Regions from separate parts of the Bacillus sp. JK62 genome, predicted to be linked through region 1. Evidence: riboswitches for the same ligand, from Rfam matches in the RefSeq annotation. Region 1 holds a riboswitch; the other holds the start of a gene.
The links. Region 1 has a riboswitch for thiamine pyrophosphate ahead of ACWJJ4_RS13335 (TIR domain-containing protein). Riboswitches for the same ligand answer to the same signal wherever they lie in the genome.

Region 1 (7,264 bases):
AATAACAGTTGTTTGGGGTATTAATAATTTCTTCAAATGATCAAGGGCGTCCTTATGGAGCAGATGATGTCCGCTTTTAGCAATCATAACCGGATCCATCACATACGATTGAATATTTGCGTCTTTTAACTTTTCTGCCAGCAATTCAATAATTCCTATACTTGCAAGCATACCGGTTTTGACAGCATCCGGTTTTATATCATCCATGACACAGTCTATTTGCTGAGATATATTCTGAAGAGACATCTCCTCAAAACTTTTCACACCAAGTGTGTTTTGTGCAACAACTGATGTAATAACAGCCATTCCATATACCTTTTGTTCCTGAAATGTTTTTAAATCCGCATGAATTCCCGCCCCTCCGGAAGGATCAGTCCCAGCAATCGAAAGCGCTTTATAAATATCCTTCAACTTACACTCCTCCTTCAGGCAGGTTTCACTGCTTTAAAAATGACAAAAGGCGGATATTCCTTTTCACATTTCCAATTATTAAATTGAAACTCTTTCTCTATGGCTTTTACATGCTCTTGGTCAATATCGTTTAACGTTGGTTCTGATAAAGTTACATTTTCAAAACCTGCATGAGTTAATAGTTTATAATACATTGACTTCGGCCAATGAAAATCATTTAAAATTAAATCTGCTTGTCCCGGAACATGGAGCCATTCATTTCTTTCTTCTCCGTAAGAATATTCTTTCCCCGGTATTCCATTGCGGAAGGTTGAAAATTCAATCCCGGTTGAATCAGGATTCGTATCGAGTATGACAAATGAAGCTCCTGGTTTTAACACACGAAAAATTTCATTTATGATACCTTTGATACGCTGGTCACTATCCGTATTAATAAAAACATAACAGGCCATTGCAGCATCAACCGAGTGATCTGGTAAGAAGGAAAGATTATCGTGTTCAATTAAATGATAGTCCACATGAGGATGTTGTCTTTTTGCCTTTGCTATATCTAACATCTTCCTTGATTCATCGACTGCGATCACATTGCAGCCTATTCTGTCAGCCAGCCTATAAGCTACCTTTCCCGGACCGCATCCGAAATCCAGCACCTTTTTAATCTCCGCTTTATCAAAAGTACGAAAAACAAACTCAAAACCTAACGTTTGTTCTAAAACGTCATTATAAGCATCGAATTTACCAGCAACACTGTCTTCTTTCCATGAAGTTTTCATTGAATTTCCTCCTTTTGCTCAATTGAGAAATAATGAGACCACTTATTCCTGACGAAAAATTGATATATAGGAAGTAAACTTTGAAATAGAGAATGACCCATATCCCGTTTATATGCAATATGCTGGTATATACTGAAAAGGAAAAGAATCTGTTTCCAGTAATCAGGTAAATCGAGCATTTCAATATCGTTTTTAGTCATAGAAATTTGATCTTTCCTAAGTAATTCTTCATACTTTAAGACTGTTTCAATGGACGGCCAGTTATTTCCCTCAGGCATTTTCGGAAATTCAAATTCCGGAATATCATGGTGATTTTCAGCTTCTTCAAGCACCGTTTTCGCCCATTCATGATCTGAATCATAAATATGGATTGATCCCGCATTATGAAAATATTCTCCGACTTCTAAACGCAGTTCTCTGGCCATTAATTCCTGCATGAAGGTAAATGAGAAAAGATCACTGATCATCCCGCGAAAAGCATCATTTGCACGCATGACAGAAGACATGTATAATTCGCCTTCCCTCACAAAAAACTGCAAACCGATTGTGCAGGAAACATCTATATTTTCTGAAACGAAGAGTTCCGAAGCATCGAATATTTGAATAAATGCCCTTTTTGAATCAATATCTTCTTGTGTCAAAAGATTTTTTATTCTATTCCATTGATTTAGTTTTGCATTTCCGAATTCAAATATTTTAGGCCCATACGCAGTGCCTGTTAATGTTTTTTTATTCATTGAATATGAAGGCATTTTTTTATTGTAATAACTGATAAAATCTAAGTCGTTACTCCCCGATAAATACCATAACACTTCAGCAAAATTAAACACGATATTGGTTTTTCTTGAGGATAAATAAGTGACACGTTCTATTGGATTTTCCAGAGTCAGATGGTAGTTCAATTGTTCTCTGCTTTTTTGTCCGCGCGGTGAATTGAAAAATTCAGGGTTGTGATAGATGTCATACAGCGTTTCCGTATATGCTTCATGAAAAGTTCTCTTTCTCATTGAGATTCCGCCTTATATGCTGCAAAGATATTTTTAATGTTCTCTAATAAATCATCTGTATCTTTATAGCTGATGTACTCAACATCCGCCACTGCATTTAACCCTTGAATTAAGAAAGCATAATCCTTGTCCTTTTCTAGAAATAGCACGATCTTTTTTTTCAAGGCAGAAGCCCATCCAATTTCTATATGTGTTCCGGGAGAAGCGGGTGATCCGGGGAATGCTGCAAAAAGGTCGCAAGTGCTTATTTCATCAAAATCAATTTTAGTGCATTGAAGGGGTGTCATGAAATCTTTCCCCCACCCTTCCCGCTTGTGAGCATTATGAACCAGCCATCCTTCATTCTCAAAAAAGGAAATTAATGATTCCAGCTTTCCCCTCTCATACGTACTCATCAATCCAGTTTTCTCATCTACTAAACTTTTAAAAGGCCCTGCCAGAAAAACTTTTTTCGTCGCCACTTCATATCACCCTTTCAAAATAAATAAAGCCACTTTCCTCTATGGAAAGTGGCTTAAATATAGATAAGATAAAGAATCTCTCTAATTTTTCACTTCCCTACGCTGGTATTAACCAAATCAGGTTCAAAGGGTCAGGACGTATTGTCTCTTCTCAGCTATTAAAGCTCCCCTAGTGACTTTTTATAAATATTTACTTTAATTCTATGCTATTCCATATAAATAGTCAAACAATGACCGGCAAAAAGCGCTGCGGATATCTCTGGGATTTCCCTTCCTTGCAGCTTACCCACTAGTTTTAAAACCTTCCGGCCTCTTTTTTCCTGCCAACGAATAAGGTCACGGCCACACTCGCTGAACTGACCAAAGTCCCCAGAACGGCAGCAAGAATTGTCAAAAAGCCATGGGGAATCAGAAATCCAATCGGAATGAGGCCCGCAAACGTGAGAACGATAAAACATTGATAGACTCCGGATATGATTCTCACAACCAAGCTGCTAAAAAAGGACATGACGAATGGCGGAATGAACAAACATAAAATGATTCCGAGTGAGATCAATAAAATCATAGGCTCGTCAAAAGAAATGACACGATCACCGGGAGACTCTTCAGCCGCCGCGAATACAGCAAATATAGACATCATCAGCGTAAGAAAAACAAGAAAAAACCTTTTCAGCAACGTTATGACTCCTTTTTATAAAAACGGGTATCCTTTTTCAATCACAATAACCATTTTATGTTATCAAATGAAATAATATGAAGTCAATTGATGAATGAATAATGTAATAAACGGCTTGCTGCTGTGTCGGTCTTATATAAGGCGGAAAACCAATCCGTACAGAATCAATATTGGTTTTCTCGATGTGTTTCATCAGTTTGACGGCATCACTGGTTCTTACGGCTGAAACCCCGAACTTCAGTTCAACATCTTCAAATTTTCGCTGATTAACATACTCAATGATCTGAAGGCGCTCATCCATGCTGAGTGAATGCTGTTCACCAGTCGTGCCGCATATGAGTAACGAATGGATACCGCTGTTTTTCAAATGTTCGACATTAGGATCAAATCCTGCTGAATATAAACGTTCATCTTCATGAAAAGGCGTAGGGATAGCAATAAAATTTGCATGAGAGTGACCTCCAAGTACTATTCTTGAATATCTGCAGAGTATCATATAACACTGTCTGACATTTAAAAAAGTACAGTTTCAGATAACCCAACATGTCAGATGTAAAGGCTGACACACAAAAAAGGCAGGCAAAGAGAGCCTGCTTCATTGCTTCATCCTATAGCGATTCATTCTCTGGATTGCTTGACAAATAAGAGTAATAAGGCAAACTAAATATAAAAATTGTACTAATGAGGCGGGGTTTTATGATTTTAGATTTAAAAGGTGAAACGCACATGGATCATCTTGTGGGAATGCTGTATTCTGCCGTTAATGAAAATTACTGCCGCTTAATATCCATTGTGTCAGACATGTCACAGCAAGAGATCGATTATAAAGGACCAAATCAAACATACAATAGTACAGCTCAGCTAATAAGACACTTAGCATATGTTGATCTCAACTGGATATTTAGAATAAAGGGTGAACCGATACCAAAGCAGCTTGAAGAGAAGTATGGACCAATGTTAGATCAGAACAATAAGATCCCTTTCATTTCCGGTGTTTCATTAAAACAAATTCTCACTGATTATGAAGAAGTATTCAGCATGTTTAAGTCTGTTTGTTATCAGCTAACTGACGATCAGCTGAATCACACAGTAGATTATGAAGCAGATAAACAAGCAACCATTCAATGGGGAATATGGCATATGGCAGACCATAATAGATATCATCAAGCTCATATTAATCAGCTTCGCAAATGGTTTGAAGAGAAACAGAAACCTGGCTGTTAAAGCCGCTTTTAGGAGGAGCAAGGATAAATTTATTACAAATTCATTTTCACTGACTGCCAATCAATTAAAATGGTCAGACAAAAAACCACATTTGCTGTTGAGTAGTTGTGGAATAAAGCATCGCATCAACTGCACTATGACAAGCTGAAACGTTAATATTTTGTGTTTCAGCCATTCGATCGCTATATTTGATCATGCTGTCCCAATACGATTTTTTTTATAGTCTTTGCCGCAGCAAAGTCCTCTGGAATCCTATACTAATCTTCCGCAGCCGCTGCATCGGCCTTTGTCACATGAACTGTACCAAACGGATGGTTGGGAGGAGCGTAAATTGAATATAGTTTTAACGGCGTATTACCCGTATTAATCACATTGTGCCACGTGCCGGCAGGGACAACAATGGCATAATCATCATAGACATTTCTTCGGAAACTTAAATGATCTTTACTCTTGCCCATTTTAACTAGCCCTCGGCCTTGCTCAATCCGTAAGAATTGATCTACGTTAGGATGGATCTCCAAACCGATATCTTCTCCAATACCAAGACTCATCAAAGTAATTTGAAAATGCTTTCCTGTCCATAGGGCCGTACGGAACGTATTGTTTTGTTTTGCGGCTTTATTGATATTCACGACAAATGGTTTTGGTCCATAATCTTTCAAGAGAAGGTTTCTATCTTCGTATGAAGGATCATAGTTATTTGGAACAGTCCAATAAACAGATCTTCCATCGCTATACATCGGCACATTCACACAATAATAACATTGATGCGAAAAAGGTATATAATACATTTTTCATCCCCGCAATTTTAAATTTTTGTGATATTATCCTATGCGTTTTGTAATGAGAGTGTGCCGCACTAAGGAATTCCCTTGTTCAGCCTAAAAGACTGAAGTTAGCAGAATCGTTTTGGCCACAAAACCCGTTTGCATAAAAAATACCAAAGGCCTGTAACTCTTGGTAACACTGTTGCAGCCGAGAAACTTAAACCTGCCCGGGGTATGCACTCACCAGTCCGACAACCAAGAGATATTGTGTTTTCTGTTCCACAAGCCGATTAAAACAGCCACAGTCACATAAATGGACGTATTCAACAAAAAAAGAGCAGTAAACCCGTAAGTTACTGCTCTCCTCAGTCTATCCACCGTTCATTTGTTTTACAATGTATTCAGCATCATTTCCTACACCTTGAAGCAGCGCCGAACCTCGCCTATGCTGCCAAGGCAAACCAATAAAGTACAATCCCTCCGCAGCTGAAACACCCCGGTGATGTATAATTCGGCCTTCCTTATCCAAAACACCTTCTATTTTCATCCACCAAAGCGGATTCTTAAAACCAGTTGCCCAAATAACATTGTTTACTTCTAATGAAGATGAGTCTTTAAAAATGATTTCATTTTGCTTTCCGGCTATGACTCTTTGTTTTAAGATGATCTTCTTCTGTCTTATTGCATGTTTTAATTCATACCCAAATATGGGGTCGCCTTTCTTTTGAATGAACTTGCCTAATATTGATGTATGACTTGCATGTAAAACTCCTAATTTATCAAACCACCAAAAAATGCTTCTTTTTCCAATCCATAAAGGGAAATAAACCGGTTTATTACTGCAAGCCAAATATGTAACTCTTTCTTTGGATAATTCAACAGCTATCTGAGCCCCGCTATTCCCGCCGCCGACTACTAGTACATTCCCAGGCGCCAGTTGTTTTGAATGTTTATATTGTGAAGAATGTAATTGATGAATATGACCGGCTACATCCTTTGATATTGATGGGATGTTAGGGGTATGAAAAGGACCTGCGGCCATCACAAGATTCTTCGTTTGATATTCTTCCCGGTTTGTTTTTATTAAGAAATAGTTGTTTAATTTTTGGACACTTATTACTTCTGTCCGTAATTGGATCGGGATTTCAAATCTTTCAACATATTTTTTCAGATAAGCAGCAATTTCATTTTTTGAAGGGAGTCCATGCTTGTCTCCTTCAAGATGCATTCCCGGCAAAGAGCTGTACATTCGAGAAGTAAATAAAACCAATGAGTCATACCGGTTTTTCCAGCTTTCCCCCACTTCATGACTTTTATCCAAAATGATAAACTTTTGTTCCGACTTCTTTAGATAATATCCTACTGAGATTCCTGCCTGACCGGCTCCGATTACTATCGTGTCGTACATATGAATCCCCCCTCCGGTTTTATCTTAATTGTCAGCAGACAAAGTGAGTCCCTATCTCCTCCTTTAATGATGATGATGGTCACGCGGATTCTCAGTTTGGGCCTGACAAAGAATCGTATTGTCGTGATTATGCGCAGCTGTTTCCATTTGAATGGTTACATGTGTAATGCCTTTATCTCCAAGTTCATGTTCAATTTTGCGTAAAATACTTTCACTTTCAGAAATGGTCAGCTGATCGTTAACAACAGCGTGGCAGGAAAGAGCATTCAATCCGCTTGTGATAGACCATATGTGCAAATCATGAATACTTTGAATTCCTTCTGTCTCTTCAATTGTCTGAATGATGTCAGTGACATCGATATTTTCCGGAGTTCCTTCCATTAATACGTGAATGGAGTCTTTCGTCACATGGTAACCGCTTCTCAGAACAAGAATAGCCACAATGACACTGGCCGCTGGATCTGCCCAGCTCCACCCGAAGAAGATGATAAGGATCGCAGCCAGTATGGCACCTACAGATCCGAGCATGTCACTTAT
Region 2 (7,264 bases), on a different contig from region 1:
TCCGGCCATATGGATTTTTTCGAAAAAGAGAATTGAAGACATCGAGACGAAGTCCATTCAGTACGATGAACTTGTCATGGTGCAGGCGGAATTCAGCGGACAGACAATCCGCGCGAAAGGATTGGTGGATTCCGGGAATCAGCTGTATGATCCGCTGACGAAAACGCCGGTCATGATCCTTCACATTGACAAATTCGCTCCGATTCTCAGCGAAAAGGAAACGGACCTCATCAAATCCGCCAGTCCGCTTGAAGTGATAGAGCAGCTTGATGATTCGTTCCGTCATGCGGATAAGCTGAGGCTGATTCCATACAGGGGCGTCGGCCAGGACAATCAATTTTTACTCTGTTTAAAGCCGGATTACGTCACGATTTTAACAAAAGACGAGATGATCGCATGCGAAAAATGCCTGATCGGCATCAGCACGAAGCCATTATCCGCTGACGGTGAATTTGACGGAATCGTTCACCCGAAGATGCTGACAGGGAAGGCTGTAAAACATGTTTCCTGACGAAAAGTCTGTTATTCATCATACTCAAAACGCGTTGTATTTAGAAGGGGGAGGAAGATGAAAAAACTTAAGCTGCGTCTGACATATTTGTGGTATAAATGGCTGATGAAACTCGGACTGAAAAGCGATGAAGTGTATTACATAGGAGGAAGCGAGGCGCTGCCGCCGCCTTTGTCTAAAGAAGAGGAGCAGGTGCTCTTATTAAAGCTGCCGAGCGGGGATCAGGCGGCGCGGGCCATCCTGATTGAGAGAAACTTACGTCTTGTCGTTTACATTGCCCGCAAATTCGAAAACACCGGCATCAATATCGAGGACTTAATCAGCATCGGCACCATCGGTTTGATCAAAGCGGTAAACACGTTTAATCCGGAAAAGAAAATCAAACTCGCCACCTACGCATCGCGATGTATTGAAAACGAAATTTTAATGTACTTGCGCCGAAACAATAAAATCCGTTCAGAGGTGTCCTTTGATGAACCGCTGAACATTGATTGGGACGGAAACGAACTGCTGCTTTCGGATGTGCTCGGCACAGATGATGATATTATTACGAAAGACATTGAAGCCAATGTGGATAAAAAACTTTTGAAAAAAGCGCTTGAGCAATTAAACGAAAGAGAAAAGCAGATTATGGAACTGCGTTTCGGGCTTGTCGGAGAAGAAGAAAAAACCCAAAAAGATGTAGCCGACATGATGGGGATTTCACAATCTTATATCTCCCGGCTCGAAAAGCGGATTATCAAAAGACTGAGAAAAGAGTTTAACAAAATGGTGTAAAATTTTTTCCATCTGACAGCCCTTACTGCTGCAAGGATTGCCGCCGCCGGATGTTTATTTCTGTAAAATGGCGGTGCATATTTTTCCCACCCGAGGAGATACTTAACGTTGTACAGCAGCTCCTAGTGGGAGGGAAAAACGTGTCAAGAAATAAAGTCGAAATTTGCGGGGTGGATACCTCCAAATTACCGGTGCTCAAGAATGAAGAGATGAGAAAGCTGTTTAGGCAATTGCAGGATGAGGGCGATGATTCAGCGAGGGAAAAGCTTGTAAACGGCAATCTGCGCCTTGTCTTAAGCGTCATTCAGAGGTTTAACAACAGAGGAGAGTATGTTGATGACTTATTTCAGGTCGGCTGCATCGGACTAATGAAATCCATTGATAATTTTGACCTAAGCCATAATGTTAAGTTTTCAACATACGCTGTACCGATGATCATCGGAGAAATCCGCAGATATTTGCGGGATAACAATCCGATCCGCGTCTCGAGGTCGCTTCGCGATATCGCATATAAAGCGCTTCAAGTAAGAGAGCGGTTAATCAGTGAGACAAGCAGGGAGCCGACAGCAGAGGAAATCGCCAAAGTTCTTGAAGTGCCCCATGAAGAAATTGTGTTTGCCCTTGACGCCATTCAGGATCCGGTTTCACTGTTTGAGCCGATTTATAATGACGGCGGCGATCCGATCTACGTGATGGACCAGATCAGCGATGAGCGCAACAAGGATACACAATGGATTGAGGAGCTGGCTCTGAAAGAAGGCATGAGAAGACTGAACGAACGGGAAAAAATGATTTTGCGAAAGCGCTTTTTCCAAGGGAAAACCCAAATGGAGGTCGCTGAAGAAATCGGGATATCCCAAGCTCAGGTCTCAAGGCTTGAAAAGGCAGCCATTAAACAAATGAATAAGAATATCCATCAATAACGGAAAAAGCCTTTAAACCTTGTTTAAAGGCTTTTTTCATGCGATGGTTTACGTTTGCAAAAAAGTGATGTATTCTAATGTGTAAAAGTTTTTAGAAAATTTAAATAAAGTAAACGGGGGAAACTGCAATGATTTTACAGCTGGACAGTGTGTCATTAAAAAGAAACGGGAAATGGATTTTGAAAGATATTAACTGGCGCGTCGAGAAAAACGAAAATTGGGTGCTGTACGGATTAAACGGAGCCGGAAAAACGGCTTTGCTGAATATGTTATGCTCTTATTACTTCCCCACTTCAGGAGAGATGCAGGTGCTCGGCCATCAGTTCGGCAAAACAGAGCTCGGTGACAGGCTCAGAAGGAAAATCGGCCTTGTTTCGGCAGGTCTTCAGCACAAATTATATGCCGCGGACTCCGCTTTTGAAATCGCCCTCAGCGGCGCGTACGCCTCAATCGGGCTGTACGAAACTCCGAGTGAGCAGGTAAGGGAAAAAGCGATCGGTCTTCTGAAGGATTTGGGCGCCATCAGTTACGCCGACAGACGGTATGAAACATTATCACAAGGGGAAAGACAAAGAGCGCTGATTGCGCGGGCGCTTATGGCTGATCCCAAACTGCTGATTTTGGACGAACCCGTGACGGGTCTTGATTTTATGGCAAGGGAGCAGCTGCTGGACACGATTACGTCGATCGCCGAAAAAGAAAATGCGCCGTCCATCCTTTATGTCACCCATCACGCTGAAGAAATTCTGCCGGTATTTGATCAGGCGCTGCTTTTAAAACAAGGCGAGGTGTTCGCCTCCGGGAAAATCAGGGACATGCTTTCTGACGAGCGGCTTACAGCGTTTTTCGATACGCCTGTCAATGTCTTATGGAACAATGGCCGCCCGTTTTTAACACGTGCAAAAGCGGTATCATCCGTCAAATAACATCAATTCACCCTGGGGGTGCTGCTGACATGCAGCTGAGAGAGACGTTGTCTCAACCCTTAACGGACCTGATCCGGATCATGCCGGCGGAGGGAAGCGGTGAAAAAAGCGGAGGAAGATCCGTTTTTTACCCGTTTCATTTTAATGAAACGGGTTTTTTGATACAGCCAAAGGGGAGATTTCCAATGCATCAGATTGATATGCTGTTACACCAGGCGGATAAACGGCGGGGCGATTTAATACAAATAGCTGAAAGGTTGATCGCCTTTCCGACACCGGCTCCGCCTGCAAGAAATACAACAGAAGCCCAAAAGTGGGTGGCCGGCTTTTTAAAAGAAACGGGCTGCTCGGTCGATATGTGGGATGTGTATCCGGAAGATCCGAATGTAGTCGGTGTTTTAAAAGGGACAGATTCAAGCAGGCATCAAAGCCTGATTTTAAACGGACACATTGATGTGGCAGAAGCCGGGGGCGAAGACTGGAACTCTGACCCGTTTCAGCCGCTCGTAAAAGACGGCATGCTGATCGGAAGGGGCGCCGCTGATATGAAAGGGGGTTTGGCGTGTGTTCTTTTCTCTCTGAAGCTGATCCATGATGCCGGCATTAAGCTTCCGGGCGACCTCATTGTACAGTCTGTAATCGGAGAAGAAGTCGGCGAGGCGGGGACGCTGGAATGCTGCAAACGCGGCTATCACGCGGATTTTGCGGTTGTCGCGGATACGAGCAGCCTGCATATTCAAGGGCAGGGCGGTGTCATCACCGGCTGGATAGAATTGAAAAGCAAACAAACATTTCATGACGGCATGAGGCGCAATATGATTCATGCGGGCGGAGGCACATTCGGAGCGAGCGCCATCGAAAAAATGGCGAAAATCATCACTGCCTTGGGAGAGCTGGAGCGCCACTGGGCGGTAACGAAAAGCTATCCCGGCATTGCGCCCGGCACCAATACGATCAACCCCGCCGTCATTGAAGGCGGAAGACACGCAGCGTTTGTCGCCGATGAATGCCGGTTATGGATCACCGTCCACTTTTATCCGAACGAAACGCACGAACAAGCAGCCGCAGAAATCGAAGACTATATTAATCGTGTCGCTGACAGTGATCTGTGGCTCAAAGAAAACAGGCCGGTGTTCAAATGGGGCGGATCTTCGATGATTGAAGACAGAGGAGAGGTGTTCCCGGCGCTGGAAATCGATCCGGATCATCCGGCAGTTTCTGTCTTGGCTGCATCACACTCTGCCGTCAAAAAACAGGAGCCCGTCATTGATGTTTCCCAAACCGTAACAGACGGAGGATGGCTTTATCAGGCCGGGATTCCGAGCGTCATATACGGCCCCGGCGATTTAAAAAACGCCCACTCCGTAAACGAGGAAGTGTCCGTTGATGAGCTTATGGACTATACGAAAATCATGCTGAGATTTATTCTCGGCTGGTGCAGCCGCAAAAAAGATTGCCCGATGTGACAAGGTTCAGCCCGGCCGTTCATATAATAGGAAAAAGAACGGGCAAAGGGCGTGATACGGATGATCAGCATATCTGAATTTCAAATAAAAGATGTGGTAAACGTATCGAACGGAAAAAAACTCGGAAGCATCGGGGATATTGATATTAACGTGACAACGGGAAAAATTCAGGCGATTATTTTAGGCGGCAGCGGAAAAGTTCTCGGTTTTTTCGGAAAAGAAGAGGAAATGATCATTCCTTGGCGAAATATAGTTAAAATTGGGGAAGATGTCATCTTAGTGCGTGTAAATGAACCAAAGGGGGGAGCGTAATCCTCCCTTTACTTGTAAAAAGCCGGAAATCTCAATGTTTCCGGCACATTTATTTATCTCATTTTTCAATCAGCCGCTAAACGTATGCTTAAAATTGTGTTAAAATGAGTGGGAAATTACGCTTTTTTAATGTTTGTCGAAAGGTTGGATCTCCATGAATACATATCACCCGTTTAGTCTTACCACCCCCTCGGCACTCATGATAGAAGACTGGAACTGTGTGAATCAGCTTAACACAAAGGTCATCGCCGGATTCACAACGAAAAACGGCGGTGTCAGCAATCCTCCGTATGAGTCATTAAATACCGGATTGCACGTCCGGGACGAAGCTCATGATGTTGTGACAAACCGTGAAGTCATAGCGTCCTTATGCGGTACTGATCTGGATTCCTGGGTGTTCGCCGACCAGACACATGAAAACCGCGTCCGGCGCGTGACAGCCGGGGATAAAGGAAAAGGAGCGAGAGACTATTCTTCCGCATTCCGCGGGACGGACGGGCTCTACACGAAAGATGCGAATCTTTTTTTGGCCCTTTGTTTTGCGGACTGTGTGCCCTTGTATTTTTATGACCCGGTGAAATCCATTATCGGCGCTGCCCATGCCGGATGGAAGGGGACGGTCAAACAAATCGGACGCATCATGACGGAACGCTGGGTAAACGAAGAAGGCTCCCGTTTAACAGATATTCAGGCTGTCATCGGTCCGTCCATCAGCGCGGGAAGCTATACAGTCGACGACCGCGTCATCAATGAAGTGCGGGCGCTGCCCTTTACGGCTGAATCCGCCATATGCGAAACGGAAAAAGGCCAGTATCAGCTTGATTTAAAAGAGGTCAACCGTCTTCTTCTGATACATTGCGGCATTCCGGAAGAAAACATTTCAGTCAGCGGTCTATGCACCGAACGAGAGCATGAACTATTCTTTTCACACCGCCGCGACAAAGGGAAAACGGGACGCATGATGTCCTTTATCGGAATGAAGGAGGCATAAGATCTTGCGTGTTGCTGATCAATTACGACATATAAACGAAAGAATAAACGAAGCATGTAACAGATCGGGCCGAAGCCCCGAAGATGTAACCGTCATCGCGGTTACAAAATACGTATCAGCTGAAAGGGCTCAAGAGGCCGTTGATGCCGGTATTACAAGTCTGGGAGAAAACCGGGATGCCGAGCTTATCCATAAGCAGGAAGTCGTCAAAGGAAGCCCGGAGTGGCACTTTATCGGCAGTCTTCAGTCCAGAAAGGTGAAGGCCGTCGTTGACCGTGTATCTTATATTCATTCCTTAGACAGACTGTCATTGGCAAAAGAGATTGAAAAACGGGCGCAGCATGCGGTTCGCTGTTTTGTGCAGGTGAATACTTCGCTTGAACCGTCTAAGCACGGTTTGAAAACAGAGGAGGTCATCCCCTTTATCAGAGAGCTTGCTGAGTTTAGAAACATTTCTGTAGAGGGCCTGATGACGATGGCTCCCCTGACAGACGATACAGAAACGATCAGAGCCTGCTTCCGGCAATTGCGTGATCTGAGGGATCAGGTGCAAAAACTGAATCAGACAAACGCACCGTGCCGGGAACTGTCAATGGGCATGTCAAATGATTATGAAATCGCTGTTGAAGAGGGCGCAACTTTTATCAGAATCGGCTCTTCATTAGTCGGAAATGAACCGGGGGGTGTAAACAAATGAGCATGAAAAATAAACTGAAAAACTTTTTCTCAATGGATGAGGAGGAGTATGAGTACGAATACATTGAAACAGAGCAGGATCATCAGGAAGAGCATGAACAGCAGAAAGATAAACAGCCTGCTTACGCTCAGAAGCCGCAGGGCAAGCAGAACGTAGTAAGCTTGCAAAGTGTTCAGAAATCCTCTAAAGTGGTGTTGAGTGAACCGCGGGTATATGCGGAAGCGCAGGAAATCGCCGATCATTTAAAGAACAGGCGGGCGGTTGTCGTCAATCTGCAGCGCATCCAGCATGATCAGGCGAAAAGAATCGTCGACTTTTTAAGCGGTACCGTCTACGCCATCGGCGGCGACATTCAGAGAATCGGTTCAGATATTTTTCTGTGCACGCCTGATAATGTCGACGTTTCCGGCACGATTTCGGAGCTTATAAATGAAGACGAACATCAGAGGTGGTAAAGCAGGATGATTCTTTATCAAATTTTTTCCGTTCTGAGTTATTTAATTTACATCTACTCGTTTGCCCTGATCATCTATATCTTTATGTCATGGGTGCCGAGTACGAGAGAAACGGCGGTCGGACGATTTCTCGCAGCGATTTGCGAACCGTATTTAGAGCCGTTCAGAAGGATCATTCCGCCCATTGCCATGCTGGATATATCCCC

Region 2: it holds a riboswitch for thiamine pyrophosphate, as region 1 does, so the genes downstream of both, ACWJJ4_RS16420 (acetylornithine deacetylase) here and ACWJJ4_RS13335 (TIR domain-containing protein) in region 1, are expected to answer to the same signal.

What each region holds. Positions count from the first base shown of each region.
Region 1 covers NZ_JBSJQA010000005.1:161,152-168,415, reverse strand. Annotated here, with positions in the region: gene thiD (bifunctional hydroxymethylpyrimidine kinase/phosphomethylpyrimidine kinase) at 1-411, opposite strand, end outside; gene ACWJJ4_RS13345 (class I SAM-dependent methyltransferase) at 426-1,184, opposite strand; gene ACWJJ4_RS13340 (thymidylate synthase) at 1,181-2,191, opposite strand; gene ACWJJ4_RS13335 (TIR domain-containing protein) at 2,188-2,652, opposite strand; TPP riboswitch at 2,730-2,833, opposite strand; gene ACWJJ4_RS13330 (hypothetical protein) at 2,948-3,328, opposite strand; gene ACWJJ4_RS13325 (dihydrodipicolinate synthase family protein) at 3,384-3,824, opposite strand; gene ACWJJ4_RS13320 (DinB family protein) at 4,025-4,552, shown strand; gene ACWJJ4_RS13315 (cupin domain-containing protein) at 4,810-5,343, opposite strand; gene ACWJJ4_RS13310 (flavin-containing monooxygenase) at 5,690-6,727, opposite strand; gene ACWJJ4_RS13305 (cation diffusion facilitator family transporter) at 6,791-7,264, opposite strand, start outside.
Region 2 covers NZ_JBSJQA010000006.1:630,213-637,476, reverse strand. Annotated here, with positions in the region: gene spoIIGA (sigma-E processing peptidase SpoIIGA) at 1-511, shown strand, start outside; gene sigE (RNA polymerase sporulation sigma factor SigE) at 569-1,288, shown strand; gene sigG (RNA polymerase sporulation sigma factor SigG) at 1,429-2,211, shown strand; gene ACWJJ4_RS16425 (ABC transporter ATP-binding protein) at 2,340-3,137, shown strand; TPP riboswitch at 3,142-3,249, shown strand; gene ACWJJ4_RS16420 (acetylornithine deacetylase) at 3,323-4,603, shown strand; gene ACWJJ4_RS16415 (YlmC/YmxH family sporulation protein) at 4,664-4,915, shown strand; gene pgeF (peptidoglycan editing factor PgeF) at 5,070-5,906, shown strand; gene ACWJJ4_RS16405 (YggS family pyridoxal phosphate-dependent enzyme) at 5,911-6,603, shown strand; gene sepF (cell division protein SepF) at 6,600-7,058, shown strand; gene ACWJJ4_RS16395 (YggT family protein) at 7,065-7,264, shown strand, end outside.